Regions from separate parts of the Parasynechococcus sp. genome, predicted to be linked through region 1. Evidence: predicted binding sites of a transcription regulator. Region 1 holds the regulator's gene; each other region holds the start of a gene.
What was found. The regulator NtcA, encoded in region 1, controls nitrogen genes in cyanobacteria. The targets are predictions, from matches to a motif close to GTANCNNNNGNTAC.
Positions count from the first base shown of each region.

Region 2: a site for NtcA is predicted at 3,247-3,260, ahead of ACJ0G7_RS09850 (DUF4278 domain-containing protein). Genes of this name have one in related genera too.
Region 3: a site for NtcA is predicted at 6,642-6,655, ahead of ACJ0G7_RS00260 (DUF4278 domain-containing protein). Genes of this name have one in related genera too.
Region 4: a site for NtcA is predicted at 4,128-4,141, ahead of ACJ0G7_RS07445 (urease accessory protein UreD). Genes of this name have one in related genera too.

Region 1 is NZ_JBJLJL010000008.1:234,486-242,183, reverse strand. It holds gene ACJ0G7_RS05865 (alpha-mannosidase) at 1-728, shown strand, start outside; gene psbN (photosystem II reaction center protein PsbN) at 716-856, opposite strand; gene psbH (photosystem II reaction center phosphoprotein PsbH) at 941-1,141, shown strand; gene ACJ0G7_RS05850 (TatA/E family twin arginine-targeting protein translocase) at 1,151-1,384, shown strand; gene pth (aminoacyl-tRNA hydrolase) at 1,393-2,013, shown strand; gene ACJ0G7_RS05840 (DUF3146 family protein) at 2,010-2,267, shown strand; gene ACJ0G7_RS05835 (resolvase) at 2,245-2,685, opposite strand; gene ACJ0G7_RS05830 (DUF3084 domain-containing protein) at 2,682-3,881, opposite strand; gene ntcA (global nitrogen regulator NtcA) at 3,909-4,628, opposite strand; gene rph (ribonuclease PH) at 4,696-5,430, opposite strand; gene ACJ0G7_RS05815 (cob(I)yrinic acid a,c-diamide adenosyltransferase) at 5,539-6,138, shown strand; gene dcd (dCTP deaminase) at 6,138-6,731, shown strand; gene thyX (FAD-dependent thymidylate synthase) at 6,728-7,450, opposite strand; gene ACJ0G7_RS05800 (thioredoxin domain-containing protein) at 7,510-7,698, opposite strand, start outside.
Region 2 is NZ_JBJLJL010000010.1:4,551-12,248, forward strand. It holds gene ACJ0G7_RS09825 (LuxR C-terminal-related transcriptional regulator) at 1-562, shown strand, start outside; gene ACJ0G7_RS09830 (DUF3136 domain-containing protein) at 644-910, shown strand; gene ACJ0G7_RS09835 (GNAT family N-acetyltransferase) at 880-1,770, opposite strand; gene ACJ0G7_RS09840 (hypothetical protein) at 2,136-2,354, shown strand; gene ACJ0G7_RS09845 (hypothetical protein) at 2,604-2,792, opposite strand; gene ACJ0G7_RS09850 (DUF4278 domain-containing protein) at 2,959-3,162, opposite strand; gene ACJ0G7_RS09855 (hypothetical protein) at 3,815-4,135, opposite strand; gene ACJ0G7_RS09860 (fatty acid desaturase) at 4,180-4,983, opposite strand; gene ACJ0G7_RS09865 (orange carotenoid-binding protein) at 4,904-5,860, opposite strand; gene ACJ0G7_RS09870 (RNA-binding protein) at 6,593-6,838, shown strand; gene ACJ0G7_RS09875 (hypothetical protein) at 7,030-7,383, shown strand; gene ACJ0G7_RS09880 (SDR family oxidoreductase) at 7,462-7,698, shown strand, end outside.
Region 3 is NZ_JBJLJL010000001.1:43,038-50,735, forward strand. It holds gene infB (translation initiation factor IF-2) at 1-685, shown strand, start outside; partial or broken gene ACJ0G7_RS00220 (low-complexity tail membrane protein) at 589-1,254, shown strand; gene ACJ0G7_RS00225 (DUF3493 domain-containing protein) at 1,360-1,629, opposite strand; tRNA gene ACJ0G7_RS00230 (tRNA-Thr) at 1,667-1,739, shown strand; gene ACJ0G7_RS00235 (hypothetical protein) at 2,409-2,774, shown strand; gene ACJ0G7_RS00240 (hypothetical protein) at 3,294-3,569, opposite strand; gene ACJ0G7_RS00245 (DUF3303 domain-containing protein) at 4,684-4,983, opposite strand; gene ACJ0G7_RS00250 (thermonuclease family protein) at 5,094-5,456, shown strand; gene ACJ0G7_RS00255 (hypothetical protein) at 6,072-6,254, opposite strand; gene ACJ0G7_RS00260 (DUF4278 domain-containing protein) at 6,460-6,561, opposite strand; gene ACJ0G7_RS00265 (hypothetical protein) at 6,734-7,698, opposite strand, start outside.
Region 4 is NZ_JBJLJL010000008.1:558,336-566,033, reverse strand. It holds gene urtB (urea ABC transporter permease subunit UrtB) at 1-854, opposite strand, end outside; gene urtA (urea ABC transporter substrate-binding protein) at 928-2,235, opposite strand; gene ureG (urease accessory protein UreG) at 2,354-2,956, opposite strand; gene ACJ0G7_RS07455 (urease accessory protein UreF) at 2,956-3,627, opposite strand; gene ureE (urease accessory protein UreE) at 3,624-4,073, opposite strand; gene ACJ0G7_RS07445 (urease accessory protein UreD) at 4,177-5,130, shown strand; gene ACJ0G7_RS07440 (urease subunit gamma) at 5,149-5,451, shown strand; gene ACJ0G7_RS07435 (urease subunit beta) at 5,463-5,783, shown strand; gene ureC (urease subunit alpha) at 5,787-7,496, shown strand; gene ACJ0G7_RS07425 (type 1 glutamine amidotransferase) at 7,493-7,698, shown strand, end outside.

The DNA of each region.
Region 1 (7,698 bases):
GTTACCGGCTGGGATCGAGTGTCATGCGCCTGGACATGCGTCTGCAGGCCGACTGCCCCTGGATCGAGCTGATCTGCAGCATCGACTGGAGCCAGCGCCATGAACTGCTTCGTCTGGAGCTGCCCCTTGCCTCCGCAGCGGTCCGCTATGCGGCGGACTCCGCCGGCACTGTCCTGGAGCGTCCGGCCATGGCACGCACGTCGCGGGAGCAGTCGCGATGGGAAGTGCCGCTGATCTCCTGGCTTGCCACCCAGGTGAACGCCCCTGGGGGGGGACTGGCCGTCCTGCTGGATGGACCCCAGGGGGTGGATGTGATGCCCGAACGGATCGGTGTCTCCCTGCTGCGCGGTCCGACCTGGCCTGACCCTGGGGCGGATCGTGGTTGGCACCGTCAGCGACTGGCTCTGATGCCGGTCACCGGCTCATGGAGCAGCGCTTGCGTGCCCCAGGCGGCGATCGCCTTCCGCGAGCCGGGTTGGAGTGGTCCTCTCGCCGGACACCCGACGTCGCGGCGATGGTTGCCAGCTCTCGCCGGGGAGCTTGTTCCTGTGGCGCTGCGGCCGGAGGATGACGGCCTGGGCCTCCGCTGTCTCAATCCAGGGCCATCGCGCTGCCGTTGGGAACCCAGGGAAGGCTGGCTCGTGTCCCGCCAGGGGGGTGAACCGGCTCAGGCCATCGAGCTACGGCCGGGGGAGCTTGCCGATCTGCGGTTGGTTCAATCCTCGTGATCGTCGAACGGGTCATCCAGCGCCTTGGATGGGGGACCGAACGCCTGATAGACACCAAAGCCGGTGAGGCTCAGCAACACAGCCAGCACACCGATCGCCACCGACATGGCCGGGGAAGACGTTTCCATCACATCTCTCGACAGGATCGACTCCAAGCCGGAGCCGGCCCCTACAGTATCGGCACTTTTCACCACCCGAGACCAAGCGTCGCCATGGCTCAACGCACCCGTCTGGGAGACCTCCTCCGCCCTCTGAACTCCGAGTACGGCAAGGTCGTGCCTGGCTGGGGAACCACCCCGGTCATGGGGATCTTCATGGTGCTCTTCCTCGTCTTTCTGCTGGTGATCCTTCAGCTGTACAACAAGTCCCTGATCCTGGAAGGCATCAACGTCAACTGGAACGGCCTCGGCTGATCGGTTGTCATGAATGTCTTCGGCGTCGGCCTCCCTGAGATGGCGGTGATCGGCGCCGTTGCCTTGCTTGTCTTCGGTCCCAAGCGTCTTCCGGAACTCGGCAAGACGCTGGGGAAAACGCTGAAAGGATTTCAGTCCGCCTCCAAGGAGTTCGAGCGGGAGATCAACAAGGCCATGGCCGATCCCGAGCTCGAGGATGGCTCCGGAGACTCGCCCCAGGACAACGATTCACCCCAGGTCTGATCCGGCCGATGTCCGCAGATCTGAGGCTGGTGGTCGGTCTGGGCAATCCAGGGCCGAAATATGCGGGGACCCGCCACAACATCGGGTTCATGGTTCTGGAGCGGTTGGCCTCCCGGGAGGGTGTTCAGTTCCGTCAGCAGAGCAAGTTGCACGGCCTGGCCAGCGAGGTCGGTCATGGCGAGGCGCGCTTGCGCCTGCTGATGCCCCAGACCTACATGAACGACAGCGGTCGATCGATCAGAGCTGCGCTCGATTGGTTCGGACTGACAGCGGATCAGCTGCTGGTTCTGGTGGATGACATGGACCTCCCTCTGGGTCGCCTGCGACTGCGTGCTCAGGGCAGTGCAGGCGGTCACAACGGCCTGCGCAGCACGATTCAGCATCTCGGCGGGCAGGAGTTCCCTCGGCTGAGGATCGGAATCGGTGCCCCTGCGGACACTCCCGATGAGCGACGGGCCAGAACCGTGTCGCATGTGCTCGGTGCTTTCAGCAAGGTCGAGGAACCTTGTGTGGATGCTGTGCTGGATGCCGTTCTTGATGGTCTGGGACGCATTCAGCGCCAGGGCATGGAACGGGCCGGCAACTGGATCAATGCCTACCGGCCGCAGAGTCTTGCCAGCGGCGGATGACAGCACTCCCCGCCACCACGGCCCACCTCCGGGTGTTGCGCCAGTGCTTCAGCGAGCAGTGCGTTGAGGGGGAGGTGGCGGCCGGGGGCTTTCAGTGGCAGTTCCGCTGGGCGTTTGATTGCGGTGACCTGACCGTGGAGCCCTCCCTGGGGCGGGCTCTGATCCAGGACGCTCTGCGTCGATTCCTGGTGCGCTCGGATTATCGACTTGAACCCGGCGGTGATTACACCTTCACCGTTCGGGCCCGCTTCTGAGGCGCTGTTTCGCACCCGACCAACGGCACGGTGTTCCCAGGCTGTCCTCCACCATCACAAGGGCGGCGATCGCATCAAGCTCCTCGGGTGGGATCAGCAGGCCGCGGGGAATCAGCCGCTGCCACCCCCTGGGAGGCCACAGCTCCCAGTAGCGACGGCGGGCCCGCAGGGTGGTGCCGTATTCATTCACCTGCTGAACAGGAGCGAGGGACCGCAGCTTCGGCAGCCATGCCGCACTGCCGGTGCCGTCACCCAGCACGATCCCGTCCAGTCCTCCGGCGACCTGCCAGTCGCTCAGCCGGTCCAGAACCTGCTCGCAGATCACGACAGCCCCGCTGAGCACCTGGAGGGATTCGGTGTCCACAAGCACGAGGCCGCATTTGCTTCTCCCGGGATCAACACCGGCCAGTCGGCTCATGGGCTGACCCGAAACGCCACCAGCACCGGATCGCCACTGTCGCTGTCGCTCTCGGCGATCACCTCAAGGGTCAGATCCCCCTCTCCTTCGGGGCGGTCCACCAGAGCCAGGCCGAGCTGAGCGAAGACCGTCCCGTCGAACTGGAGTCCTTCCACGAGGGAGCCACGACGCTGAACCTCGGCGAACGCAGAGGCGAGCAGAAGGTTCAGGCGGCGGCGGACCATCTCCGGTGATCGATCCTGGTCCGGGAGGGTTGCCGACGCCAGGACTTCGCCGCTGCGACTGATGCGCCGGTTCGGTCGGACGTCAGGAAAGGCATAGACGATGGTCTCTCCGCGCAGCACGTTGGTGGCAGAGCGGATCGAAACCACCCATGTGCCCGGCTTGCTGATGATCGTCCGCAGACGCTGCACATCGTTCCGGGGAACCAGGAGGATCTGTCGGTCGGGGGTCTCACCGGGTCGGACCTGCTGGTAGGCCGTGAGATTCGCGTCCTGCAGCAAACGGTCGATCACCGTCTTCGCCTGTCCTGCACTCTCCAGTCGGATGGTGGCTGTGGCCAGAGCCTCTCCGCTGCTGAGAACCACGGAACCGCGGCGCAGGGCGATCAGGTTGCGCTCCAGCTCCTTGAGTTCCGCCTCACCGGCTTGGATGCTGGCCCGAACCCGCTTGAGTTCCTCCTCGGTGCGGCGGATGTCTGCGTCCCGGGCCTTGATGTCCCTGTCCCGCTGCTGAATGTCGCGGCTGAGGCGCTGCTGCTCGGCCTCCAGCCGGACGCGCTGCTGCTGCAGAGGCTCCAGCTCCTCACGAAGTGTCGCTGCCCGCTGCTTGGCCGTCGACAGCTCGGCATCGATGCGTTGCGTCTGGGCAATGGCCTGACGACGTTCTTCCTCGGCTGACTCCAGGGCACCTCTGTTCTGCTGCAGCTGGCGGCGGCTGTCCTGAAGTTTCTGTTGCAGTCCGTCGAGCTCAAACAGCCCAACCCGCAACTGACGGCTGACCAGCAGCATCAGACCGAGGGACAGCGCACTGATCAGGCTGCCGGTGAGCACCGTGATCAGCACCGCCGTCCGTCGGGGTCGCATGTTGAACAGGCTGAGGCGTGCCTTGCCGACACGGCTGCCCAACCTGTCGCCCAGAGCTGAAAGCACGCCGCCGAGCACCAGCAGCGCGATGATCAGCAGCCATCCGCTCACGGCGTCACCTCCCAGTGGGGCCGACTCTCAGCTGAACCGCTTGGCCAGAGCAATCGGATCCAGAACCGTGATCTTCTTGCGGTCAATCTGAACGAGACCGGATTGACGCAAGTCTCCCAGCAGTCGGGTGATCGTGACCCGCGTGGAGCCGATCGCCTCGGCGATGGCCTGATGGGAGAGGCGGAGGTCGATGGTGATGCCCAGTTGGTCCGGCACGCCGAAGTCCCGACAGAGCACCAGCAGAAAACTCACCAGGCGGGAGGACATGTCCCGGTGCGTGAGGGTCTCGATCATTGTTTCGGTCTGCAGAATCCTGCTGGAGAGACCCTGAAGCAGCCTGAGCCCGACTGCGGTGTCGGCCTCGATCGCGGCACGGACTGAGCCGGCCGGTGCCGTCACCATCTCCACCCGGGTGAAGGCGACAGCGTGATAGAAGCGATCGGAACGGTGGCCTGTGAGCAGCGACAGCACCCCGAACAGGCTGTTCTCACGAAGCAGAGCGACGGTGATCTCTTCGCCCGACTCATAGACCCTGGAAAGCCGCACGGCACCGCGCCGGATCAGGTAAACCCGCTCGGCGGGATCACCTGGAAAGAAGATGGTCTTGTTTCGTTCGACAAGTTCCGTGCTGGCGCCGTCCAGATCTCTGATGACATCAAGCAGCGAGCGGGATGAGCTGACCGGCTGGTCCTGGGGCGCATGGGCCGAAACGGCGACGTAACGGCTGAACCCACTGCTGGTTCCCAACAATCCGTTTCGACTGATTAAAAGTTAAGGATCGACCCTGTTCAGCTGTGTAGCCGTTATTACGCAATCAGCTGCGGCTGCTCAGGGCATGGCTCTGGGCGGCCAGAAGGGCGTCAAGCCCGGGCTGCGCCAGATCCAGCAGGACGTTCAGCTGTCCGCGGCTGAACGGAGCTCCTTCGGCCGTGCCCTGGATCTCCAGGAGACTCCCGTCGCCTGAGGCCACCACATTCAGATCAACGTCAGCTCGGCTGTCTTCGCTGTAATCCAGATCCAGCAGCGGCCTGCCCTCCAGGAGTCCGACGGACACCGCTGCCACCTGGCTCCGGATCGGCTGGCGTTCCAGGATCCCCTGGGCGATCAGACGGTCACAGGCCAGCTGCAGAGCCATCCAGGCCCCGGTGACCGACGCGGTTCGGGTGCCGGCATCCGCCTGGATCACATCACAATCGATCAGCAGGCTGCGTTCTCCGAGAGCTTCCAGGTCCACCGCGGCGCGCAGGCTGCGGCCGATCAATCGCTGAATCTCCTGGGTGCGGCCGGAGAGCTTGAGCAGTTCCCGCGACTGCCTCTGAGGTGTGGAGCCGGGCAGGAGCCGGTATTCAGCGCTGATCCAGCCCAGTCCGTTCCCCTTCCGCCAGCGCGGCACCGTCTCTTCGAGGCAGACGCTGCACAGAACAGCAGTGCGTCCGGTGCGCACGATCAATGAACTGAGAGCGAACCCCATCGGATCCCAGCTCACTTCAAACGGCCGAAGGGCATCTGGACGACGCCCGTCGGCTCGGGTCTCGGAGGGATCCACCATGAACCTGATTTCACAGCACACCATCCGTAGTGTCAATGGCCTTGTGGAGTCGCATCGCGCCGCTACATTCGAGGTCTGCAGGGTGTATCCCTGGTGACACCCGACGCGATGACCGCAAGCCTGACCACCAGCCATCGATCCTCTGGAGCCCTGACCGGGGATCGCCATGCGCTGGAGAGGGCCGGTCTGCGTCCGCTTCCGCCGCTTCCCGCATCCGCGCCGCTGCATCTGGTGGCTCCGGAGGGCCAGCTGCAGGTGCATACGGCCTCCTATCGGGGCAGTTTTTCCAGTGTTCTCAGCCAGGCGATGCGGGCGGCAGGGCTCGGCAGCCGCGTCCTGATCGCCCAGTTCCTCAAGGGGGGGGTGAAGCAGGGGCCGGAGGGCTGTGTGCTGCTCTGCGGCGGGCTCACCTGGCTGCGTCCGGATATTCCGGCGTGTCTTGCGGAGCCCGATCAGCCTGGTGGTTCCGATGCCGTCGATGCCGTCTGGCAGGCCTGCCGGCGCCATCTCGCTGAAGGCGACCTTGATCAACTGGTGCTGGATGAAGTCGGTCTCGCGGCAGCGCTCGGCTACCTGAAGGAAGATGAGCTTCTGTCGAGCCTGCAGCAGCGTCCAGGCTCCATGGATGTGATCATCACTGGGCCGGCGATTCCTTCCAGCGTCATGGCCATGGCGGATCAGGTCACCGAACTGCGCAGAGGTTTCTGATGCTCAAGAACGATCGCTGGATCACCGAGCAGGCTCAGAAGGGGATGCTCGAGCCCTTCCAGGCAGGTCTGGTGCGCCATCTTGATCCGGAGCAACGTCTGCGACCGGTTCTGAGCTTCGGATGTTCCTCCTACGGCTACGACCTTCGCCTCTCCCCGCAGGAGTTCATGATCTTCCGGCATGTGCCCGGAACGGTGATGAACCCCAAGCGGTTCAATCCCGCCAATCTGGAGCCCACGCCTCTGCATGAGGACGAGGACGGTGGCTACTTCATCCTTCCAGCGCATTCCTACGGCCTCGGTGTCGCCCTGGAGAAGCTTCGGGTGCCCGCCAACATCACGGTGATCTGTCTCGGCAAGAGCACCTATGCGCGGCTGGGCATCATCGTCAACACAACGCCCGCTGAAGCGAGCTGGGAAGGGCATCTGACGCTTGAGTTCAGCAACAGCTCCGGTGCTGACTGCCGTATTTATGCCAATGAAGGCATCTGTCAGCTGCTGTTCTTTGAGGGGGACCCCTGCGACACGACCTACAGCGATCGGCAGGGTAAATATCAGCATCAGCCGGAGCGTGTCACCCTGGCCCGCATCTAGGGAGCCAGACGCGCTCTGTGCAGCCGGCTCTTCTCGTACCACTCGGCGAACTGCGGAGCCCAGTCCACCAGATGCGGCCACATCAGGTCGCAGAGTCTGCGGATCTCCAGCTGAGCATCGAGCTTCGCCCGCAGATCCATGAAGTGAAGGAAAGCCCTCAGGCTGAAGCTCACGATGAAATGCTGGCGGTAGTCGAAGGGAAGGATGCCGCGGGCATGTTCCTCCGCAAATCCGGCACGCAGCAGATCCCTGTAACGCTCGGCTGATTGCTGGCAGTGGTTGAGATCAAGTTCACGCTCCGCCTGGCTGTAGAGGTATTTCTTCCCCTGTCGGTCGCTGTACTCCCCGACCGGTCGCAGGTAGAAGACCTCCTCCAGGGGCAGTTCGCCGTCCGCAGCCCGGCAGATGCGCTCGCCGGTGTATCGCATCGACTGCACATCGAAACTGACGCCCACCCGATGCGTCCGGGCCTGTTGCATCACCGAATGCGGAAACCAGCCCACGTTCAGAACGATCTGAGCATGTTCGAGCGGACCGAAATGGCCCCGTTCCCCGGCAAGCAGCCGTTTGATGCAGATCTCGCCAGCCCGTTGTTCGTCAGGCCAGCTGTCCCGATCAGCGGCCACAAAACCCTCGCTGTAGTCCTGATGCATCGCGGCATAGATGCATTGCTGCGGATTCGGCGTGGCGGCGATCAGATCGACTCGGAAACGCTCCATGGCGTGCTGTTCAGCAGCTCGGTCCTGTGATCATGACGGTGATGGCCCGGCCATGCCCGTCAACCGTGGCTGCGGGGTCCGGTTCTGTCGGTGCTGGCCAGATCCTCAAGGGTGCTCGTGCTTCCGATTCCCTGAAGTGCTGGAACGGGGGTGTCGTTGATCAGGGCGTCACCAAGCGCCTGGAGTTCCTGGGGTGTCCGCACGCCGATGGAACGACCACGAGGCTGACCGTCCGCTGCGAAGAGGTT
Region 2 (7,698 bases), on a different contig from region 1:
TGAAAGTCTCACGGAACGGGCCCAGATCGGGTGCGCCGTGACCGATGAAGAGTCCTGCTTGACGTATCTCGATCAGGACCAGTTTGAATTGCTTCTGTGCACCGATCTGCTGGAACGTGGCAATGGTTTTGAGTTGGTTCGCAAAGCAAGGGACAAGCAGCCGGATCTGAAGGTTGTTGTTCTGGCTCTGAGCGATGCCATCCCGGTGGAGTACGACGCTGCCCCCTGGCTTGAGGCTGTGGTCGCTGAAGCTGACATCATCGAAGATCGCAAACCCCTGGAAGCTGCCGTGCTGGCCGTGATGGGACATCACTCCTATCGCAGCCCTTCGCTGCGCTCCGACGAGCTTCCTTACCTGAGCTGCCCGAGGCTGACCCCCCGGGAATATGAAGTGCTGGATCGTCTTGCCCGCGGCATGTCCGATCGGGAGATCGCCGAGGATCTTGTGGTTACCGAAGAAACCGCTCGCACCTACACCAAGCGCCTGCTGCGCACGCTTGAGGTGAATAACAGAGTGCAGGCGGTGCTGAAGGGAATGCGTTGCGGAATGGTTCAGATCTGAGCCATTGATTCACCCCAGATGGGGGTAGATCCCGTTGGAACGGAGACGCGTTAATGCAACACAATCAACCCCACGGAGCTCATGACGGCTATCACATTCACCCATGAACCGACCATTGCTGAGCTCTGTGAAACCGAAGCTGTTTACATCCGTGCCATGGACTATCTCGTGGCCGATGGAGTGAAGGAAAGCGAAGCCTGCAAGAGCGTCTGCTGGCGTCGTCTGAATCGTCTGCATCAGGCCATGCCGGATCGCTACTGCGATCCACGCAGCCTGTTTCTCTCGCTTCACCAGGCCCGCCGGCGTCGCCTTGCCGTTCAGCCCAGCTCCAGGCATGCCAGACCGTAGATGTTCTGATCATGGCCGTTGTCCAGGCTGCCCCTGTACATGCGATGGGTGGCTCCCATCCGCCGGAACCCCTTGGCGCCCGCCACGGTTCGGGCGGATCGGTTATGGCCTGGGGTGTCGATGAGGATGATGCCCTTGTGCCGGTCCATGGCATTGCTCAGCAACAGGGATGCGATGCCCGGTTCTTCCGCCAGCAGAGGGCCGATGCGCCAGCCCTGCCCGATGGGCAGCAGGCATGGGCGGATGCGCACGTAGCCATGGCATTGCTGCGTTGCATCCATGGCCACGAACACATCCCCTGCCCGGTGATTCAGCCACTGTTCCAGGAAGTGAGGTCTCGGGCTGATTTCATGGCGTTCGTCATAGGCCTGAACGGCATCGATCGAGATGTTCCCGAGTGGAACAACCGTGATGTCGTTGCGATGCAGCAACCGGCTGCTCGGATGGGTCGATGACTCCTCCAGGCACAGATGTTGCCGCCGCGTGGTGATGGAATCCCTTCGGAACCCTTCACGCTGGTAGAACTCCACCATCGTCGGTGCGGCTTCCAGCCCGATGCACGTCACATCAGCGAGAGACGTCAGTGCGTGTTCCCACAATCGCTTGCCGACACCACGGCCGCGATGGTCCGGGTGAACCACGAAGAGACCGATGAAGCCGTAATCAGGGTTGTATTTCACGGCGGCGATGCAGCCCACGGGCTCGTCGTTCTGCCATGCCAGCCACACACCCTGGTTTCCCGTGTTGGCGTAGATCGCGATGTCGCCAACACCGGGAGCGAAATCTTCCTGACGCGCCAGTTGGGTGATGAAGTTGAGGTCCGTGTCCTGAAAGGCTCGGATCTCCAGGGACGACTTCACGGCAGCACTCACACCAAGCGTTGGCCGTTGTTGCTCACTTGTCGCTTCTCGGCCGTGCGATCCGGATCGTGCTTGGCCGCAGTGCACAGGCCAGAGCATGGAAGGGTTGGTGGGTTCCCTCAACAATCAGGCTTCCCATCGGTTGTGCCTGAGCCAAGTCGAGTTTCATGGCATTGCCTCGAACTGGTTCTGTCTACTCCGGCTGAGTCCTGAGGCCCAATCCCCATCTGGGGACAACCTTGCTTGCTGGATGTTTGTTGGCTTACACAGGCAAGTTGTGTTGCCTCCGCTTCTGATGTTCTGACGGATTGATGACAGACAGGCCCTCAATGACTTAGCAATCAAGAAGGAGCAACAGGATCGACATGGTCATGACACCGATGTCTGTCAAGCCGACCGAGGACACCCTGATTGATGCACTGCGGGGTTGCCAGGGGCGCCAGGAACTGAAGCAGCTCGAACAGCGACTCGCCACGGTGGAGGATGCGCCTCCCCTGTTCGACTGGATCTGCGACCTGCTGGTCAAGCGGCGTCTTTCCAGAATCCTGGCGGCGAAGCTGCTCTTGCAGCTCCATCAGACCTGATTCGCGTTCGGCTCGATCTGTTATTTGATGCCGTACGTCTCGATGGGATTCTCTTCCCCCATGGCCTGACGCCGCCTCAGCTCGAACTCCAGCTGCCGGAGCTTTTCGGCGTTTTTGATGTTTTCTCCTTCCGTCCAGTGATGCGGGTGAGCTAACCGCGACTGCAGCTCTGCGATGTGACTGATGAGTTGTCTCGCGGGGGCCTCGGAGCCTTGGGTCAACATCACTATGGTCGGCCCACCGCAAAGGTCACTCAGCGGTTCTACTCATGCGGCCCGCACGCCGGCGCTCATCCTGGGACCGCCGTTTCAGTGCCGCATGGCGGAACGCCGTTTCCAGCCGGGTGAGTCTTGGTTGTTTGTCCTTCACGGCCGCTTCCCCGCGGGCGCGGGCGGCGTTGATGAAATCGTCAGCCTTGGTTCCACTCAATCCGCTCATGTTTCGTGTTCATCTCTCTTCACGATGCCCGCAAGCTCGTGTGAACAGTTGCAATCAACAGCCCTTCTTTCGAATTGAAGCCTGAAAACCCCTTGGCATGAAGCCGGAAGTGCACAAAAAAACCGGGCCGATGTCGGCCCGGTTTGCAAGGTTTGGGTCTGGGCAATCAGCACCAGTTGGCAGCCATCTCCTCGTAGGACACGCCACGGACGTAGGTGTTGCCGCGGTAGGTGAGAGGGGTGGCTGGGTTGCCACCGGCAGCTCTGTTGCTCAGATAGCTGCTGCGGCGATAGGTGAGTTGAACCGGTGCGGAGGCATCAGCAGAAACCTGCTGGTTGTACTCGGCACCGCGATAAAGCAGAGCGGACATGATGAGTTCCTCGAAGCAAGCTCAGGTCCCCGTTCCATGGCCTGAGTCGAACTGCGCTTCGCAGCGATTGCGAAGTGAACGTGTGTAGCTGTTGCTACGACCCTTTTATAAGACTTTGGGCGGTTGGATGGTCGTTCAGGTTGATACCGAACTCTCAAGATCGTTCCCAAGGGGAAGGCCGCCCCTCCCGGATGGGAAGGACGGCCTATCTCGCTCGTTTGTGCATAGCAATCGACCTAATCAGTGATGCTTCAAGGGTGTTGGAACCTCAAGCAAATGGACTGAAGAAACGGTCGAAGCGTCTGGCTTGATGGCGCCTGGGGCCAGGGAGTCCAGAGGTTGGGCCGGCATCCTTCAGGGCACCTTGGTCTTGGGCGGTGCAGAGGATGGTCGACTGGTCGGACGCACAGCTGTGTCGTCGCAGACGAAAGGCCCACGCATGGGTGGAAACTGTTGGAGCAGGGGCCGGAAAGTCAGGCTGCTTCTGGGATGTGCTCAGGTGGAGTGTCGGCCGTCATGGCTCCTCCGATCTCGATGCACACAGTGTTGGTGTTCCAGGCGACAAAGACAATCGGTGTTAAGGCGCATTGCCTCGAGGCAGCGGAACGCCGAAGTTGGAGACGGCGTGCCTCGAGCGACTGGGATCAGCCGCTCAGAACATCGACATCGCCTTGATTTTGCTCACCTTCTTCTGATCCAGTCCCTGGAGATCATCCATGGCGATCAGCTTCTGTTTGATCATGTCGGCCAGTACGAACAGCACGTTGCCTTCCTCAAATTCAGAACGTCCTTCGTATTGATAACGTTCAGTACTGAGATAGTCGTGTAATTTCCAAACGGATTCTGCTGAATCAAGCTGGCTTGATTGCTCCTGCAATGTGTTGATCAAGGCAGTGATCGAACGATGCTTGCCGAGCTCAAAGGCATGTCGGGCAACGGTTTGTTCTTCGAGTGTCCAGTCTGTTGCCGACATGAAAAAGATTGTGGTGAGGGGGAATCAGGTGTGATCAGGGTCGATCAAGAGCGATGATGATCCCGAAGCAGTGGCAGCTGAAACCAGGGTGTGGATGGCGAATCATGATGTTCACGATGATAGCCAAAGTGGTAACAGGCTGCGAAAGACAAGACAGGATTGAGCGCCAGGCTGCGAGAGGTAATGCCCGGTTGTGACGTCACTCCTCTCCGGTGTGGCATCCAGGTTCCCACCAGAAACAACTGACATGAACTGATGATCAGTGGCAGAACGCAGAACAGCAGTAATGGCAGTGCATGATCGGTCTGATGGTGGCGCGTCAGGTTGAAGAGAACGAACCAGAAGCCACTCAGGTTCAGCAATTGTTTCCAGCTCAGATAGTTGCCCATGAAGTGGACATACCAACTGAAGATGCCGTCATTGGTGGAGCGTTGATAGTCAGGATCCCGATCGGATTCAGGTGCCTGATGATGGTGTCGGTGGTTCCGGCAGCAGAGCCTGTAGGACAGGCCGGCGTAAAGAAACAGGCAGACCCTGCCGATCAGGCGGTTCAGCCCAGGCTGTTTTGGAACGAGGCTGTTGTGCATGGCGTCGTGGGCCACGATGAACAGTCCCGTGTGCAGAAACGCCCTGACCAGGACAACCGCGCCGAGCAGCAGCGGTGGGATCTGATCCAGCGACAGGTTCAGGCTGAAGGCCAGCGTCAGCAGCCAGGCTGATCCGATCAGACCAGCCAGGGCAAGACCCTGCTGGCCCTGACGGTTCAACTCACTTACCACCCAGTTTGAGCAATTCAGCCGGGGAGGCGAGCAGGTCGATGGCCACAAAATAGATCTTGTCGTTTTCATCCAGCAGGAAGCGCCAGGCCACGTTCATGCCCACCTCGCGTCCGAACCAGGGCGTCTGCACCTTGCCGGTGACCTTGATCTGGTTGAAGCCGCCCTCGGTCGGCTCGCCGTATCCGCCCTGAGGCATCAGCTTCAGGTTCTGGCAATCCCGCTTGAAGAACTTGAGGATGGCGTCGCGTCCGACGATCGGACGCTGGAACGGGGGCTGCAGCGCGCCGTCATCCAGGAAAAGATTGATCAGCTGATCGAAGTCGTTGGCGTTGAGCAGCTGCATGTAACTCAGGATGGTCTGGTTCAGCACCCCGGGAATGAAGATCTCCTCGCGCTGATCCTCCGGGGTGGGAGCCACGATCGGCTCGGTCACCACATCGCTGTCGTTCACGTCAGGGTCATAGCCCATGTCGACCACGAAGTTGCGAAGCAACGTGATCTGCTGGCCCTGCTCCACTTTCTTGACGGCCTCCAGCACGGAATTGGCGTTGGCAGACAGCCTGTATCCCTGAGGGATCGGCGCCACCTTGCCCTGACGCATGAATTCGCCCAGTTCGTACCAGAAGCAGAGCTTCACGTTCACCGACCAGTAGGCGTAGCGAGCCGAAATCGGGCTGTTGATCTTGGCGGCCAGGTCACACATCACCTTGGTCTGCTCGTCGAAGCTCATCGCCAGGATCTCGTCCAGCGTCGGTCGAGCCAGAGCCATGCGGGCTGCGCCGGGGGCCGCCACCGTGATGGTCTGCCCCATCTCCAGATAGGCAAACCAGATCAGAGCCAGCTGGTCTTCCGCGCTCAGCAGCTTGAAGCGCGCCGTGATCGCCGGAACGGCATCCGCGGTCAACGTGTCCGGGAAGATCTGGCGAGCTTTGTCGAGCGTGAACATCCGCGGAGGGCACAGAGCGGCCGAACCGTAACACTATGTTTCGGGTTCGCGCGTACCTGGCGTGTCTTCGCGCTGTTGCGGCTGTGATCTGGTATAAGTCTGTCCGGTTTGTCCGACGGGTCGCCCCCGGTCACGGCTCGTCAGGCAGCGAAACGTCCGCTCCGCCTGGTGCTTTGCGGATCTGATCGGGCCCGTCTCAAAGGGGAAGGCCGCCCCTCCCGGATGGGAAGGACGGCCTATCTCGCTCGTTTGTGCATAGCAATCGACCTAATCAGTGATGCTTCAAGGGTGTTGGAACCTCAAGCAAATGGACTGAAGAAACGGTCGAAGCGTCTGGCTTGATGGCGCCTGGGGCCAGGGAGTCCAGAGGTTGGGCCGGCATCCTTCAGGGCACCTTGGTCTTGGGCGGTGCAGAGGATGGTCGACTGGTCGGACGCACAGCTGTGTCGTCGCAGACGAAAGGCCCACGCATGGGTGGAAACTGTTGGAGCAGGGGCCGGAAAGTCAGGCTGCTTCTGGGATGTGCTCAGGTGGAGTGTCGGCCGTCATGGCTCCTCCGATCTCGATGCACACAGTGTTGGTGTTCCAGGCGACAAAGACAATCGGTGTTAAGGCGCATTGCCGTGATGGCTGCCGCCGATCCAGTCTTGGGGTGGCGTGCCTGCCTCCGTGGTCACGGTCGGACACCACCATGTGAGAGGGTGGTACGGACCGCCTTTCTGGCCGAATTTTTTGACGATCTTCATTGGAAATCTCTCCTGGGACGCTGAGAGAGAGGACCTCATCCATCTGTTCACCCAGTACGGCGAAGTGAGCAAGTGCTCCATGCCCCTGGACCGTGAGACCGGCCGCAAGCGTGGCTTCGCCTTCGTCGACCTGGCGAATGAGGCGGACGAAACCTCCGCGATCGACGATCTGCAGAACGTTGAATGGATGGGACGCGGCATCACCGTGCGCAAGGCTGAGCCGAAGCGCTGACCCCGTTCGTTCGAACGGGTTCATGCAACATCCCCCGATCGGGGGATGTTTTTTCGTAGGCATCCGCTGAAGCTGATCCCATCCGGGGGAGTTCCCCTCTCCGCAAGCAAGCAGGTCGGCATGACCCCAGCACACGTCTGCTGTTGCCTGAGCGCACAGGCCTGCCGATGAAATGTGCATACTCTGGAGTCATGTCCGAGACCACCACGCCTCAGCAACTCGAGCGCGACCTTCATGTCGCCCGCCATCACGGCCGTTGGCTCAGTGATGAGGAACGTCTCGAGCTGGAGCGAGAGGAGTCTGAGCGACTGCAGAACGAGGAGCAGCAGAAGCAGCTGCGCACCAAGCTCACCGTTCTGGCCGGTGTGTGTGTCCTGCTGCCCCCCATGTGGCCGCTGGCCCTGGGTCTCACGCTTTACCTCCTGTTCCCGCGCACCATGACCCGCGTCGGCTTCGCCGCCGGCGCTTTCATCGTCACCGGCGCCATCGTCGGAGCAGGTCTGCTGATCGCGCTGATCGCCTGGTTGTTCACGGTTCTGCTTTGAGCTGTCGGTCCTGACGGCGTTGATACACCATTCGGCAGGTTGACTCGTTACGTTGTGTGAAAGGTGTTTGACCAGGGCATGGCGGGACGTTTCGGAATTATCGGTTGTGGGTATGTGGGCAGTGCTGTCGCTCTGCACATGCGCAACAACGGCATCGAGGTCACCGGCACCACCACAAGCCCTGATCGCCTGGGCGAGCTCTGCGCCGTGGTCGACCATCCCCGCATCTTCAAGGCCGGGGATCCATCCGCCGACACCAGCTTCCTCGACCAGCTCGATGGCCTGTTGATCGCCATGGCACCCACAACGTCGACC
Region 3 (7,698 bases), on a different contig from region 1:
GGCACAGCAGATGGCGTCCCGCCGTGTGTCGCTCACGGCGATGTCTGGACAGGCCACCGAGGGCGAGCTCAAGGAGCTCAATCTGATCCTCAAGGCCGATGTCCAGGGCAGTGTCGAGGCGATCCTCGGTTCCCTGGAACAGCTGCCCAAAGCTGAGGTTCAGGTGCGGGTGCTGCTCTCTGCTCCGGGTGAGGTCACCGAAACGGACGTTGACCTGGCAGCGGCTTCCGGTGCGGTGATCGTGGGCTTCAACACCTCGATGGCCTCCGGTGCCAAGAAAGCGGCGGACGCCTCCGGCGTGGATGTTCGTGATTACGACGTCATCTACAAATTGCTGGAGGACATCCAGCTGGCCATGGAAGGTCTGCTGGATCCTGAGCTGGTGGAGGAGGATCTCGGCGAAGCCGAGGTGCGCGCAGTGTTCACCATCGGCAAGAGCGCGGTGGCCGGCTGCTACGTCACCAACGGCAAGCTGCAGCGCAACTGCAAGGTGCGGGTGCATCGCGGCAAGGAGATCGTCTTCGAAGGAGACCTCGACTCGCTGCGTCGCAACAAGGACGACGTCAAGGAGGTGGCAACCGGCTTCGAATGCGGAATCGGTTGCGATCGCTTCGCCAACTGGGAGGACGGCGACCGGATCTCAGCCTTCAAGATGGTCACCCAGCGCCGCAAACTCAGCACCTGACGCTCCCCTCTGCCGTGCGTTCCCGCCGCGAGCCCCTGCTTTGGCTTCAGTGTCTCGCCCTCGGCGTGATCCCCCTGGAGCTGTTGCTGATCCGTCTGCTGCTGGCGGGAGCGGATCCAGGCCCGGTGCCGTCGGTGGAGCGTCTGCTCACCTGGGGCGTCGCGGTGCTTGCCCCGGCGGTGGCCCTCTGGCGTCAGCCGGCGGACTGGGGATCCCTGCTGCTGGTTCGCGTCCCAACCCGTGGCCGCACGCCGGATCAGCAGACCCTGAGCGCCCGCCAGGGCGGGGCTGCATCCTCCGTGCCCCTGATCGCAGCGGCCGTGCTGCTGCTGCCGCTGCTGTGGTGGCTGGATGACTCCGCGGGGCTGATCAGCGAGTTCTCGCCGCTGAACGGCAGCTCCCGATTGCTCTGCCTGCTGCTGAGCATGCCGTTGCTGGCGACGATCGTCTGGCAACTGCAGCAACTTGTTCAGGCCGTGCTGTTGCTGCTGACGGGGGCGGGTGAAACGGCTGCGTACTCAGCTGAGCAACTCAACAGCGAGCGCAGCAGCTTCGGACTGCAGCTGCTGCAGTTGGCCCCATTGGACTGGCCGGAAGCGGCACCGAAACCCACACCCGAGCCCACAACTCAACCGGCCCCCGAACCAACTCCAGAGCCCGAACCAGAACCAGAGTCAGTCCCTGGAGCGGCTGCGGTCGAACCAGAGCAGGGAGGCGAAGAGGACCAGGGCCCCGCCCTGGATGCCGACATCTCCGAGCTCGACAGCACTGCCGGCGGAGAGACGGAAGAGCATGGTGAAGAGCCCGAGCCCGGCCGAGGCGAAGAGAGCGAACCAGAGGGCACGCCGGAGCCCACGCCAGGGGGTCTGTGATTCCCGGATCAACCGCTCCCGCAACTCCGGGTCCAGAACTTTTCCCGTAGGCCGCTCGTCGGTCAAGGCCATTACACGCTTCAAGTGCCAATGTTAAATTGAATTGTCCGCCGATGTAGCTCAGCTGGTAGAGCAACGCTTTCGTAAAGCGTGGGTCGCCTGTTCAAGTCAGGTCATCGGCTTATCAACAAAACCCCGTTGTGGTGAGGACTTCCTCCTGCAACTGGGTTTTTCTTTGCGCTGCTTTTTCCTGATGGATGAGCTGGTCACTGAATTGCGAGCCAATGACCCTGGCAGCTTCAAGAATTCGCTGTCGGTAGCTAGCCACTTAAGCCCTTAAGTGTCAGCTCTTTTACCGCAATAGAGCAGCGTAGTTATGGAAAGAAAGGCGACAAAGGAGAAGCAGAGCAACCAACCAAACTTCAAGAACAGGTTGATGGTGAGATAGATGCTGACCGAGACAGAACCTAAGAAGAAGGCAGGGAAGGCAACAACGTTAGAGATTCTCTGCAATGTTTTCATCTCGTTCCTTTGCATCTAGATGGACTGTACCTTCAAAGAAGAAACAGGCAAGAGTTAGAGAATTAGTAACAACGACAACAGGAATAGTATCTCTCCACTCCGTCCACGGGGGAACACTTAAGGCAGTCACGTCTAGCCCATGACCCAAGAAACCCTTATTGCACTGGTACTAGTGGGTGAGCTGCTCACTGCATTGAGAGCTAATGACCCTGACACCTTCAAGCGATGGCCTGTGGGCGGAGTGGAAGACCTGGGGAAGTCTGATGCCACAGCAGAGAAGCTGAAAGCAATACAAGACCCGCAAGGACAAAGCAGGGGCCCCTGCATACTTGGAACAAGTGCGTGGCTGCCCAGCGACTGTGGGCCTGAAATCTCCGTTTTTAGTCCCGTTATTGCTTTTGGCTGCTGCAGCATTCTTTTTGATGGGGGAGGCCAGAGAACCTAGACTCAGTGAGCCGGGTGTTGCTCCTGCTGATAGCACCTCTGACGTTGTAGTTCCAAATCAATTAGATGATCAAACCCTGCTTTTCAGTGAGAAATGCCTGAAGCGTTCGAATGCGATTTATGCCGAAGAGGTCTCTGAATTTGAAGCGATCGAAAGAAAGGTTGGCTATTTCAGAATGCGGGATGATAGATACGGCAAAGGTTTTCATGCAATCACGAAAGATCGATTGGCTCGAGAAGCTGAATGCTGATGATGAGTGATCGGCTATCATTATGACTGTCGATGCCGAAACGGCCGATTGGGACAGTCCAGCAATTCTCTACTCCTTGGTTTTATTGGAATTGAGATTGGTGATGCGAAGCTTGTAAACTTTGCCATTGCAAAAGGCGACCTGGTTTGATCGTGTCCAGGGTCGCTCTACTTGTTCATCGTCTTGCTTTGTCCAGTATGAAATTCGTTCCTCTACGCAGTAATTGAAACTGCGGGCTGACTCGGCTATGGGTCTCAATGACAAAGCAATTGAACCCAGTGCGATGGCACACATGCCTGTAGAAAATGCAATCAGGCCGCTCATGATCCTTAGTCTATTTCATTGGGTTCACCCACTATGTACTGCAGACAGGAAGGTGTAAATACCTTGATTGATTCTGAGCACATTTTCGTGAAGATAACTTCTCGGAATCCGTCGATTTGGTTTGCAATCATGTCGCACGCTTCGTCGCCTTGCGATCAGGGTTGCTTGGCATAAGCGCATAACGATGTACAGGCTTTAGAAGGACCCCTTTTCTCTGCACTCTTTGTCTCGATCAAGCTTTTCAACGTTTAATTCTGATAATAGCTTTCGGCGCTCTTCGCTCTGCTCGGGGGTGATTGTGTCCCAATTAATCAGTCGATATGTTTTCATCGCTTCATCATTTAGTTGCTTGGCAGAACGCGCGATGCATTGATTGATTTTGTTCCAGTCTTTTTTGATCAGTGATGTCTTGTTTTTTTGAATCTTTGAGGATGACTTGTCTGTTGTGAAGCTCTTGTTGACGTCGGCCATGTAAAAACAAGCGGCTATAGCCAATAGAATGAGTGGTGGTGCATATCCAGCTTTCAACGTCCGCTGTCTCTCGGCTATTTAATCTACATGTGTTAGGAAGGTCGATCAATGCCTAAGTCGCCCTTTTTTGGGAATTTTTCACAGCTTGTTTTGGGCCTCGCGACCGCTGTAGTCCATGGATTGCCTTTGTCACTCCAAGCTGTCTCATTCTGATCGCTTTGTACTTGGTGAGATTCACTGAGATGGCTAAAAGAAAATGTCCTGCTTGGCTTGCGCTACTTGAGATTCTCGCAATCCATTGGAATTCATTTGCAAAAATGGAAGGAATTGCTCTACAACTTCGGCGCCTGAGCCGAGCGGGGAATACTTCAGACAGCTACGTCTGTCCCATGCCCCAAGAAACCCGTATTGCCTTGCTCCTGCTTGGAGAGCTGGTCACTGCATTGAGAGCTAATGACCCTGACACCTTCAAGCGGTGGCTGTCTGGCGGTACCTAAGACCTAGGAACGCCTGCTGTGGCTGAGCTGATGACGGACTGGATGACCCCGCTGCTGACCCAAGAAGCGCGGACAGGCTTGTGGGTTGGCACCTGGGGGTGAGGCTCTAACCAGATGGGAGCAAGGGTTGACGCCGACGGATTCGCTCATGTGGCTTTGTCCTGTGAGGTCACATTTCGCTCAGTGGTCTGTGTAGAACATTCGTATGTCCCGTATGCGTCGCTGCCTCAGATCATTCCGTAGAGCTTTGCGGCTTGAGCGTTGGCCTGTGCTGACAGGAAGGGAGCAGTTTCGTAGAAGGCAAGAAAGTCTCTTGAAACGCCTTGATCCGAAGGGTTGGAACAGCGACCGCAATGACCGCTAATTGATCTGCCGAGCAAGGATCTTGCTACGCATGACCCCCCGTAGAAGCCCGGCGACGAGAGATGGCTGGCGAATTGAAGATCAGCAGGAGGTCGTTCAGTTCAAGCCCGACTCAGCGACCGCAAATGCGCAGTGGGTGGTGGTACGGACCTACAGATGGGTGCCGACTAGACCACAAAAAACAGGAACCATACTTACCCCCCATTTTTTTTGGGGGGTGTGTATCTGAACAAATCCTTATCCTTAACCTTGAATCAACCAAAAAGGTCTGTCTCTGATTGCACCCATTCTTCATCAGAAAGTCCGGGTGTTATTTGCACCGAAATCTTGAAAGCTCGGGTCCAAGGCCCAGTGTGTTTATAGACGTGGGCAAGGCTTTCAGCCTCTGCGATAAAAGCGCCGGTGCCGTTTTGCGGCATGATCAAGCGAGCCAGAATTTTGAAACCTTCGAACTCGTCCATGGCTTTCCCACCTGTGAGGTAGTCCTTAAAGCCTTGGTTCAGTTCCGGCGATGAACCTGCATCGGGGCAAGTCCACTGGATTAGGTAGCGCATGGAAAATACGAATAAAGTCTTTACAATCTACGCGAGTTCGTCAGTTGTTATGGATACATCTGAAACAGGGAGCTGTTCTGATGCGCTTTCGATCCACTGCGATCGGACTTATGTCCGTGATGCTGCTGGGGGCTTCAGCTCCCGTCGCGGCCCTACCCACCGTCACCATCAAGAGCTGCTACGACGGCGATACCTGCACCACGACCACAGGCGAAAAGGTCAGGCTGGCTTGCATCGACACCCCAGAGCTGAAGGGGGAGAACGCCAAGCCAGCTCCAGCCATGGCGGCGAAGTATCACCTCAACGGAATGCTCATGAGCCAGAAGGTGGGCATTCGCCGCATTACGACTGACCGATATGGCAGGACCGTGGCCGAGCTGTTCATCAACGGGGCGAACGTCCAGCAGTCAATGGTCGCCAGCGGCCACGCCGAGCTGCGGCGATATGCCAGCCCGTGCCCGTGGACGCGCTGATCCCACCAAGTGGGGGAATGCAGGCTTTGCATCAATCCCCCGATCGGGTGATGTGCCCTGATTCGTCCGGAATAAGAACGGTGATAGAAGACCTGCCTGAGGCAAGTGCCTCACAATCAACCAGCCAAATAACAGCTTTAAGCATGACCCATCCAAACAATCAATCGAAAGCCATTGCATCCGAACCTTGATGATGGTGCTTTTCAGGGGCTCTACCAAAAGAAGACGATGAGGAGCAAGCCTCAGATCCACTGCACCGATCCACCCAACACTTCCATGAAAAGACGTCCAGAACGTCACTGACCTCGCTGGGAGGGTTCTCCCATGAGGGCTCTCAGTCGACGGTGTGTCCAGCACCGTCAACCTCAGCGAGCCCAGTCTGGAAGTCCACCTTCACGCAGTTCTTCCGAAATGATTATGGACCAACACGCTCCAGATGAAGGAAGCTCAACGGATTTCCTTCAGAACCCTGCTGTGATTTGAGGACACAGCCAATGCCTTCAATGCTTCTTCTTTCCAGCTGTCGGCACACACGCCATCGATCGTTGCTGCCTTGACCTTTCGCCGCTGAAGGAAGGTGCCAGCCATCAACCCTTTACTGCTTGAGTCTCTTGCCTATCCTCTGTCTCGATATTTGCGATAATGGACACTGTCCTTCATCTCTTTACGCCATTGATAAAGATTGCTGCGGAACAACCGCCGCTGCCTTTTTCTGATGACGTACTGCCTTCTGACCGCGGCATAAATAACATAAAAACTCATCAGCAACAGGAAGGCGATAACGATAGAAGTCGCCATCCCGCTTGCAAGAAATAAGATGATTATTTGGCATCCTTAGCAGCCCTGATTCATCCTTCTGTTTCAACAGAGACCATCCGGCCATATGCATTTCTAATAAGTATTTGTACTTATGCGCCCGCGTCCCAATCGCGCAGACCTTTCCTGCTTCTGCCATAAAAAACCCCCTACCAAAGGCAGGGGGTGCGCTGTGATTAGCCCTTGATCACTTGGCGTAGGAAACGCCGCGATACTTCAGAGCAGGCTTGTTAGGAGCGACAGCAACGGTCTGCTGGTCGTACTTCTGGCCGCGATAGGTCAGGGTCATCTGTGGTTCCTCAGAAATCCAGGTCCCCGTTCCTTGGCCTGGTTGATCTGCGCCTCACAGGAGTGAGGTGAACGTTGTTGGTAGCTGTTGCTACAAGACCTTTATAAGGGAAACGTCAACCGCTGTGTCGTTCAGGCGGATACACACCCTCTCGCTGCTCCAGCAACAGCTGTCAGGGGCAGAGCACCTGCAGGCGTTGCTCCGTGCAGAACTGAGCCCCAGTGCGAATCCGCCCCTGCAGCAGATCAGTCCAGGGAACGATCCAGTGGCGAGGATCCACATCAGCCAGAACATCCGCTGCCACTGGATTGGGGAGGGCAATCACGCGACGGTCCGCCAGGGCGAGATGGCGACGCAGCCAAGGGGTGAGGATCAGCTCCTCCAGCAACTGCTGATAAGAACCATCCGCGATCGCCCGCTCAAAACCGAGCTGAATCGCATCCGCCAGCGACTGATTGTCAGGGCTGACATAGAAGAAACCGGCGAAGGGATAGGTGATCAGCAGATTCGGATCGAGGTCGGTGCCCGCAGCGGTGGAAGCCACGATCGTCGCTTCACGCTCGAGTTCATCAATGCCGCGCGGAAACAGCTGCACGCGGCGGTTGTCCACAAGACGGAACAGATCCTCGGATCGGGCGGTGAAGGTGCGCAGCCCGGATGCATCGAAGATCTCCACATCACTCCAGCCCAGCCCCTGCAGCAGCACAACGCTGCGCAGGTCTTCAACGGAACCCACCGAAGCCAGCCGTTCGTGCTGGCTTCGGTGGCTCCATCCGACTCTCAGGCCAAGAATTCCGCCGGTCACGGGGATGGGAATCTCCCGCAGGCGCCGGTTCAGCTCCAGCCCGGCCCCGTACACACCAACGCTGATGGCGAAGGGATTGCGTGAGGACCCAGCCCCCTGCTGGAGGGCTGCGACAGCTTCATCCTGGCTTTGGATCTGCTCGCTGAGCCCGAGAGCGAAGGGGCGACCACTGCGCTCCAGCACCAGCTGCAGAAGCCGGTACCTGAAACCGGTCTGGTCCTGACCCGGCGAGCGATCCAGCACCACCGCCAGCGTCTCAGGCGGCAGCGCCGCCACCTCCTCGGAGGTGAGGATGTAACGCTCATCAATCCTGAGGCGCCGCTCACTCAGAC
Region 4 (7,698 bases), 320 kb from region 1:
GAGCCAAGCAAGGTAATCGCACTCCCAGCCACACCAGCCAGGCCAGATCCAATGCCAAAGGTGATGCTATCGACGCTGTCAGTGGGAATACCCAGGCAATTGCTCATCTGACGGTTTTGAGTCACGGCACGGATGCGTAATCCCCAGACACTCTTTGTAAGAAACCATGCCACAAAACCAAGCAGCAGAGCAGAGAGGATAATGATGAAGATTCGAATACCCGGCAACTCAATCCCCGCAATCGAACCCCAGCTTCCTTGCAACCATTTCGGGGCCGTCACATCAATATTTCGAGGCCCGAACCAGGCTTTAGACAGTGGTTTAGAAGCTGACATCGCAGTGATTGAAATGAAACCAATCACTGATGCCACAACCCAAACGAGTCCTGAAAGATAGGGATAAAACGAAGCGCTCTTGAGTTTTGTAGGTGAGAAACGCTGAAAGCAATAACCAAGGATGATGGCAACTAATATCCCTACAACCATGCTTGTTGAAACACTACGAATGAATTGAATCAGAACGAGGCTGACACCCCACGTAGCGAGCAATGTTTCAAGAGGTCGTCCATATAACTGTCGTATTAATGTTCTTTCCAGAAGAACTCCGACGAGGCCAGTGATGATGAAGGCAAAAACGAGCGCAAAAAGATAATAAAGTTGGAAAATGCCTTCGCCGAGTGGCTTGAACATATTTTGTGTGACAAAAGTCACATAAGCTCCAACCATCATCAACTCGCCATGAGCGAGATTAATCACTCCCATCAAACCAAAAACGATGGCCAGGCCCGTCGCTGCGAGAAGCAGTACTGACCCGATGCTGAGCCCATCAAGGAGCTGTGAAAAAATTAATTCCATCAGTACATGGGGTAAAAAAAAGGGGCCACAAGTTTATTGTGGCCCACTATTCAAATGAGTTCAGACGTAACGATCACATCTTGAACTTTCCGGCGTCAGGACGATCAAGCGTCCAGTCGCACTTGTAACCCTTGGTCTCAGGAACGTACTGGTTCCAGGTAATGGGAGGAACGGGAGTCTTGCTATCCCAGAGAATCTCGAATTGGCCATTCTCCTTGGCTTCACCAATCCGCACAGTCTGCGAGATGTGGTGGTTGGGATACATCTCAATCGGACCCTGAGGAGCATCAAGCTTGATGCCGATCAGTGCGTTCCGCACTGCATCAAGATCCTCATACGTGCCGGCCTTCTCAACAGCAGCCTTCCAGAGGTAAACCATGTTGTAGGCCGACTCCATAGGATCGTTCGTCACACGCTCGTCACCGTACTCAGCAAGGAATGCTGCGTTGAAGGTGTTGGAGGCTTCAGTCCCGAGGGACATGAAGTAGTTCCAGGCTGCGTAGGTGCCGCCCACATACTCAGGTCCAATCTGACGGATCTCCTCCTCAGCGATGGAGAAGGACATGATCGGGTACTTGTCAGGAGTGATTCCTGCTGCCTTGAACTGCTTGAACAGGGCAACGTTGGAATCGCCATTCAGAGTGTTGATGATGATTCCACCATCAGGGAACTCTTTCTTGATCTTGGCGATGATAGGCGCCACCTCGGTGTTGCCGAGAGGGATGTAGTCCTCACCGACCGTCTCACCACCCAGGCTCTTGACCTGCTCTTTGATGATGGTGTTAGCAGTTCTGGGATAAACGTAGTCAGAACCGACCAGGTAGACCTTCTTGCCGTACTTGTCGGCGAACTGCTCAAACAGCCAATCAACTGCAGGCTCAGCTTGCTGGTTCGGAACAGCGCCGGTGTAGAAGATGTTCTTGGAGCACTCCTGGCCTTCGTACTGAATCGGGTAGAAGAGGAAATGATCCTTGGCTTCATAAACCGGAAGCATTGCTTTCCGACTAGCCGATGTCCAGCCGCCGAACACAACGGCAACCTTGTCGGCGTCGATCAGCTTCTGAGACTTCTCTGCGAAGGTGGGCCAATCCGAGGCACCATCTTCAGAGGTGTAGGTGATCTTGTAGCTCTTGCCGTCGACCTTGACACCGCCGGCTTCATTGATTTCCTTGATCGCCATCTCCTCGACTTCTTTCAGAGTCGTTTCGGAGATCGCCATCGTTCCGCTAAGGGAATGAAGGATGCCAACCTTGATTTCACCATCAAAGTCGCTACCACCACCAGCGGAATCATCGCTGCCACCGCCACAGGCGGTCATCGTGACTCCCACTGTCGTGGCCGCGAATGCAGCGAGCAGACGCTTCGTAAACGTTGAATTCATAAAGCAAAGACACACGGTGGATGAGACCGCCATGAGGGCGACCATGGGACCGTATGAACCGACTTGGACCCGCTTTGTATCGACAATAACATTTTGGGAATTGCCGCGATTCGTTGACTTAATTCGGTAGCTGTTGCAACACAAATGCCTCCACGCTCTCGAGGCCTTCTCCGGTTTGAAGGTTTGTGAAACACCAGGGGCGCTCACCACGCATCCGCTTGGTGTCATGCTCCATGACCACAAGATCTGCACCCACCATGGATGCCAGATCGATTTTGTTGATCACCAAAAGGTCCGAACGGGTGATACCAGGCCCTCCCTTCCGTGGAATTTTGTCTCCAGCAGCCACATCGATGACATAGATACAGAGATCGACCAGTTCCGGACTGAAACTGGCGGCGAGGTTGTCACCACCGCTTTCCACCAGCACAAGATCAAGACCCGGAAACTGAGCCTCAAGCTCCGCCACTGCAGCCCGGTTGATCGAGCAGTCCTCTCGGATCGCCGTGTGCGGGCAACCGCCGGTCTCAACGCCTCGGATCCGTTCAGGCTCCAGAGCACCAGCCCGCGTCAGGAACTGGGCATCCTCCTGGGTGTAGATGTCGTTGGTAACGACAGCGAGCTGAAGCTGATCACGCAGGCGGCGGCACAACGCTTCCACCAGCGCTGTCTTTCCTGAGCCAACCGGGCCGGCGACTCCTAAACGCAGCTTGCTGCTCATCAGCTTCGAAACAGGCGTGAATAGAGCTCAGCATGGGCGAGCTGCGCCTGCCCGACACCGACACCACCACTCCACAACGTCCGAGGATCACGATCAAGCAGCTGCTCAGCCTGATCGGCGATCAAGGGAAGCGCTCTTTGCTGCAGCACCTGGGCCCGGGACGGACCCAACGGCAACAGCCTGACCGCTGCACTGAGCTGATTGGCTACCCAGCTGTAGAGGTAACCCTGCACCATTTCTCTGTCTGACAGCTTCAAAGCCCTCGCGGCCCAGGCCCATGACGCCGGCCAGGCCAGAGATAAAGGAGCCGGCAGGGAATGGCCCATCTCTGCCAACAACAGCAGCAAGGACTGGCCCATCTGACGATGCTGCGCGCGCAGCTCGGCGGCATCACGCGTCGCCAGGAGCCAGCCGTCCAGATTCAACAGACGCTGGCGCGCCGCAGCATCCCCACGCCGAACCCAGGCCGAGCAGTCATCGGCGAGAGTCACCAGCGACGCTGCCTCCAGCCGCAGGGAGCCCCTGGTCAGCTCTGCCTCCAGCCAGCCCTCGAGAGCCCTTTCGTCCGCGAGCATGCCGGCCTGAATCTGCACTTCCAGGCCCTCGGAATAACTGAATCCTCCGACCGGTAAAGCCGGACTCACCAGCTGAAGCAGGGCAAGCGATGTCATCCGTGCTGATGCACTCCATAAGCACCCGCCTCCGGAGCGAACGACCGGACGCACCGACTCAGTTTGAGACCTCGGCTCTTCAGCAGATCGGCGAGGACGGAATCATCCAGCAAGAACAGCTCCTGCTGATGAAGCTCGAGGGCAACATGGCGATTGCCCAGGTGATAGACGGCCTGCATCAACTCCAGTGGAGTCGCGGCCTGCACGCGCAGCAACGCCTCGGGTGCCGCTGTCACCTCCACCCGCGTGATTCCATCAGCATCACAGAGTTGATCTCCGGGCTGGAGCGATTGGTCCCGCGGCAACTGCAGCAGCACCTCCCGGCCGCAGACCGTGCGGCGACGACCTCGCAGCACCGTTCTTTCATCAGCCGTCAGGGGCAATCGCAGATCTGGCTTCAAGGAATTGGGAGCGAGGCGCTGCTCCAGCACAAGCACCGATTCCATCACCCATCCCATCCCGATTGGTTGGGAGCCTGCCCAGCAGCAGCGGATGGCTTGGTATGGATTGCTACAGAGATGTCGAGAGCAGCCATGGAGCGTGGCAACCATGCAACGACTCGAGCCCTGGCACGGCCACTGCAGGCTGCAGTTCACAACCAATGACGGCGGCAGAACCCGTCACCAGGGTGGCTGCCGTGCTCCGTTCAAACTGCTGCGGGCGGAGGCGGGGGACGACGGCCGCTGCGAGCTGCCCCTTCTTCACACCGCCGGTGGCCTGGTGGGCGGCGATCAGCTCAGCATCGACTTGAACCTGAAAGCTGAAAGCCGCAGCCTGATCACCAGCGTGGCTGCTCAGAAGGTCTATGGCTCTGTCGGCCGCAGCCGCCTGAATCCCGATGGAGCCTGGTCCAGGCAGGGCGTGACCTGCACCCTGGATGACAACAGCGATCTGGAATGGCTGCCTCAGGAAATGGTGCTGTACGCCGATGCACTGTTTCACCAATCGTTGAGGGTGTGCCTGCCGGAGAACGCCTCATTTCTCAGTGCGGAGATCGTGCGGCTGGGGCGGACCGCCGCGGAGGAACGGCTGAATCAGGGATGCTGGCGCTCATGCCTGGAGATTCAGCGCCATGGAGCCGAATCACCGCGCTGGGAGCTGGTGGATCGGCTGGAGCTCGGTGGATCGAGCCTGACGGACTGCCACGGACTGGCCGGTGCACCGGTGTTCGGGTCCCTGGTGTGGGCGGCACCCAAGCCGCTCAGTCCCGAAGCGATCTCCATGCTGCTGAAGGATGCACGGGACGACCGGCATGGCCTGATCGGCACGATGCGCTGCAGCACGCTGGATCAAGGGCTTGTTGCCCGCTACATCGGTCCTTCGAGCCGGGATGCCCGCTTCTGGTTCAGCCGCATCTGGGCTCGGACACGGGCATTGCGGGGTCTCGCCCTTCCCCGCATCCCGCGGGTCTGGCCTTTACAAGAACAGCCCTTGCAGGACCAGCCGTTGCAGAGCTTGATGTTCAAGGAGAACACTGCTGAGGCCATTGCGGAGACACACTGACCATGACCGAGTCTTCCCATGCATCTCAGTCCTCAGGAAAAGGACAAGCTCCTGATCGTGACCGCGGCCCTGCTGGCTGAGCGACGGCTCAACCGCGGCCTCAAGCTCAATCACCCTGAGGCGACGGCCTGGCTGAGCTTCCTGGTTCTGGAAGGCGCCCGTGACGGCAAAAGCGTTGCGGAACTGATGCAGGAGGGCACCACCTGGCTGAGCCGTGATCAGGTGATGGACGGTGTCGCGGAGCTGGTGCATGAAGTGCAGATCGAGGCGGTCTTCCCCGATGGCACCAAGCTCGTCACCCTGCACGACCCCATTCGCTGAGGACGTCCCTGATGCCACCCCTGATTCCCGGCGAACTGCTTCCGGAACCCGGCGAAATCGAACTCAACGCCGGTCGCCCTGTGACCACCATCAGCGTCGCCAACAGCGGCGACCGCCCCGTGCAGGTGGGCTCCCACTTCCACTTCGCTGAAGCCAACGCCGCTCTGCAGTTCGACCGGATCGCCGCTCGCGGGCAACGGCTCGACATCCCCGCCGGCACAGCGATCCGGTTCGAGCCCGGCGACAGCCGGGACGTGAACCTGATTCCCTTCGCCGGCGCACGGCGTGTGGTCGGCTTCAACGGCCAGATCAACGGACCCCTTGACGCCTGATCCATGCCTTTCCGCATCTCCCGCAAGACCTACGCCGAGACCTACGGACCAACCACAGGCGACCGGGTCCGCCTCGCCGACACCGATCTGATCCTCGAAGTCGAGAAGGACTACACCGTCTATGGCGATGAGGTGAAATTCGGGGGCGGCAAAGTCATCCGCGACGGCATGGGCCAGTCCCAGATCCCACGGGCAGGTGGCGCCGTGGACACGGTGATCACCAACGCCCTGATCCTCGACTGGTGGGGCATCGTCAAGGCTGACGTGGGCCTGAAGGACGGCCGGATCGTGGGCATCGGCAAAGCCGGCAACCCTGACACTCAGGAGGGGGTGACGATCATCGTGGGACCGGGCACCGAAGCGATCGCCGGCGAGGGCCACATCCTCACCGCCGGTGGCATCGACACCCACATCCACTTCATCTGCCCGCAGCAGATCGAAACCGCCCTGGCCAGTGGTGTGACGACCCTGATGGGTGGCGGAACCGGACCAGCCACCGGCACCAACGCCACCACCTGCACCCCCGGCGCCTTCCACATCGCCAGCATGCTGCAGGCCGCTGAAGGCCTGCCGGTGAATCTGGGCTTCTTCGGCAAAGGCAACGCCAGCACACCTGAGGCCCTGGAAGAGCAGGTGCTGGCAGGGGCCTGCGGGCTCAAGCTGCATGAGGACTGGGGCACGACACCGGCAGCGATCGATGCCTGTCTGTCGGTCGCGGACCGGATGGATGTGCAGGTCTGCATCCACACCGACACCCTCAACGAAGCGGGCTTCGTTGAGGACACGATCGCCGCGATCAAGGGTCGCACCATCCACACGTTCCATACAGAAGGTGCCGGCGGTGGTCATGCCCCCGACATCATCAAGATCTGCGGTGAAGCGAACGTGCTGCCCAGCAGCACCAACCCCACCCGGCCCTACACCCGCAACACGCTCGAGGAGCACCTCGACATGCTGATGGTGTGTCACCACCTGGATCCGAAGATCCCTGAGGACGTGGCCTTTGCCGAATCACGCATCCGCCGCGAAACGATTGCCGCCGAAGACATCCTTCACGACCTGGGTGCCTTCTCGATCATTGCCAGCGATTCCCAGGCCATGGGCCGCGTTGGCGAAGTGATCACCCGAACCTTCCAGACGGCCCACAAGATGAAGGTGCAGCGGGGAGCGCTCCCGGAGGATTCCGATCGCAACGACAACCACCGGCTCAAGCGCTACATCGCCAAAGTGACCATCAATCCGGCCCTGGCCCACGGCATCAGCAGCGAGGTTGGATCCGTCGAAACCGGCAAACTCGCCGATCTGGTGCTCTGGAAGCCTGGTTTCTTCGGCATCCGTCCTGAACTGGTGCTCAAGGGAGGTTCCATCGTGTGGGCCCAGATGGGTGATGCCAACGCCTCGATCCCAACCCCGGGCCCTGTGCATGGCAGGCCGATGTTCGGAGCGTTCGGCAAGGCACTGGTCCACAACTGCCTCACCTTCGTCAGCCAGGCAGCGATGGATGCCGACATCCAGAGCCAACTCGGGCTGGAACGGACCTGCCTGGCCGTCCAAGACACCCGCAGCGTTGGCAAAAGCGCTCTGAAGCTCAATTCCAGCCTGCCCAATGTGAGCGTGGACCCGCAGACCTATGAAGTGTTCGCCGACGGCGAACTGCTCACCTGCGAACCCGCGGAGGTGCTTCCCCTCGCGCAGCGCTATCTGCTGCTTTGAGCACCACCCTGCTGGTGGTGCAGCATGTCGACCACGAAGGTCCCGACCTGATTGCCGATCTGGCCCGGGAACGGCAAATGCAGATCGACGTCCGGCGGCCATCTCTGGGAGATCCCTTCCCTGATCCGGATGGGTGCCGCAACACCATCGCCTTGGTGCTGGGAGGCCCCATGAGCGTGAACGACCGCCTGCAGCCAGGCAT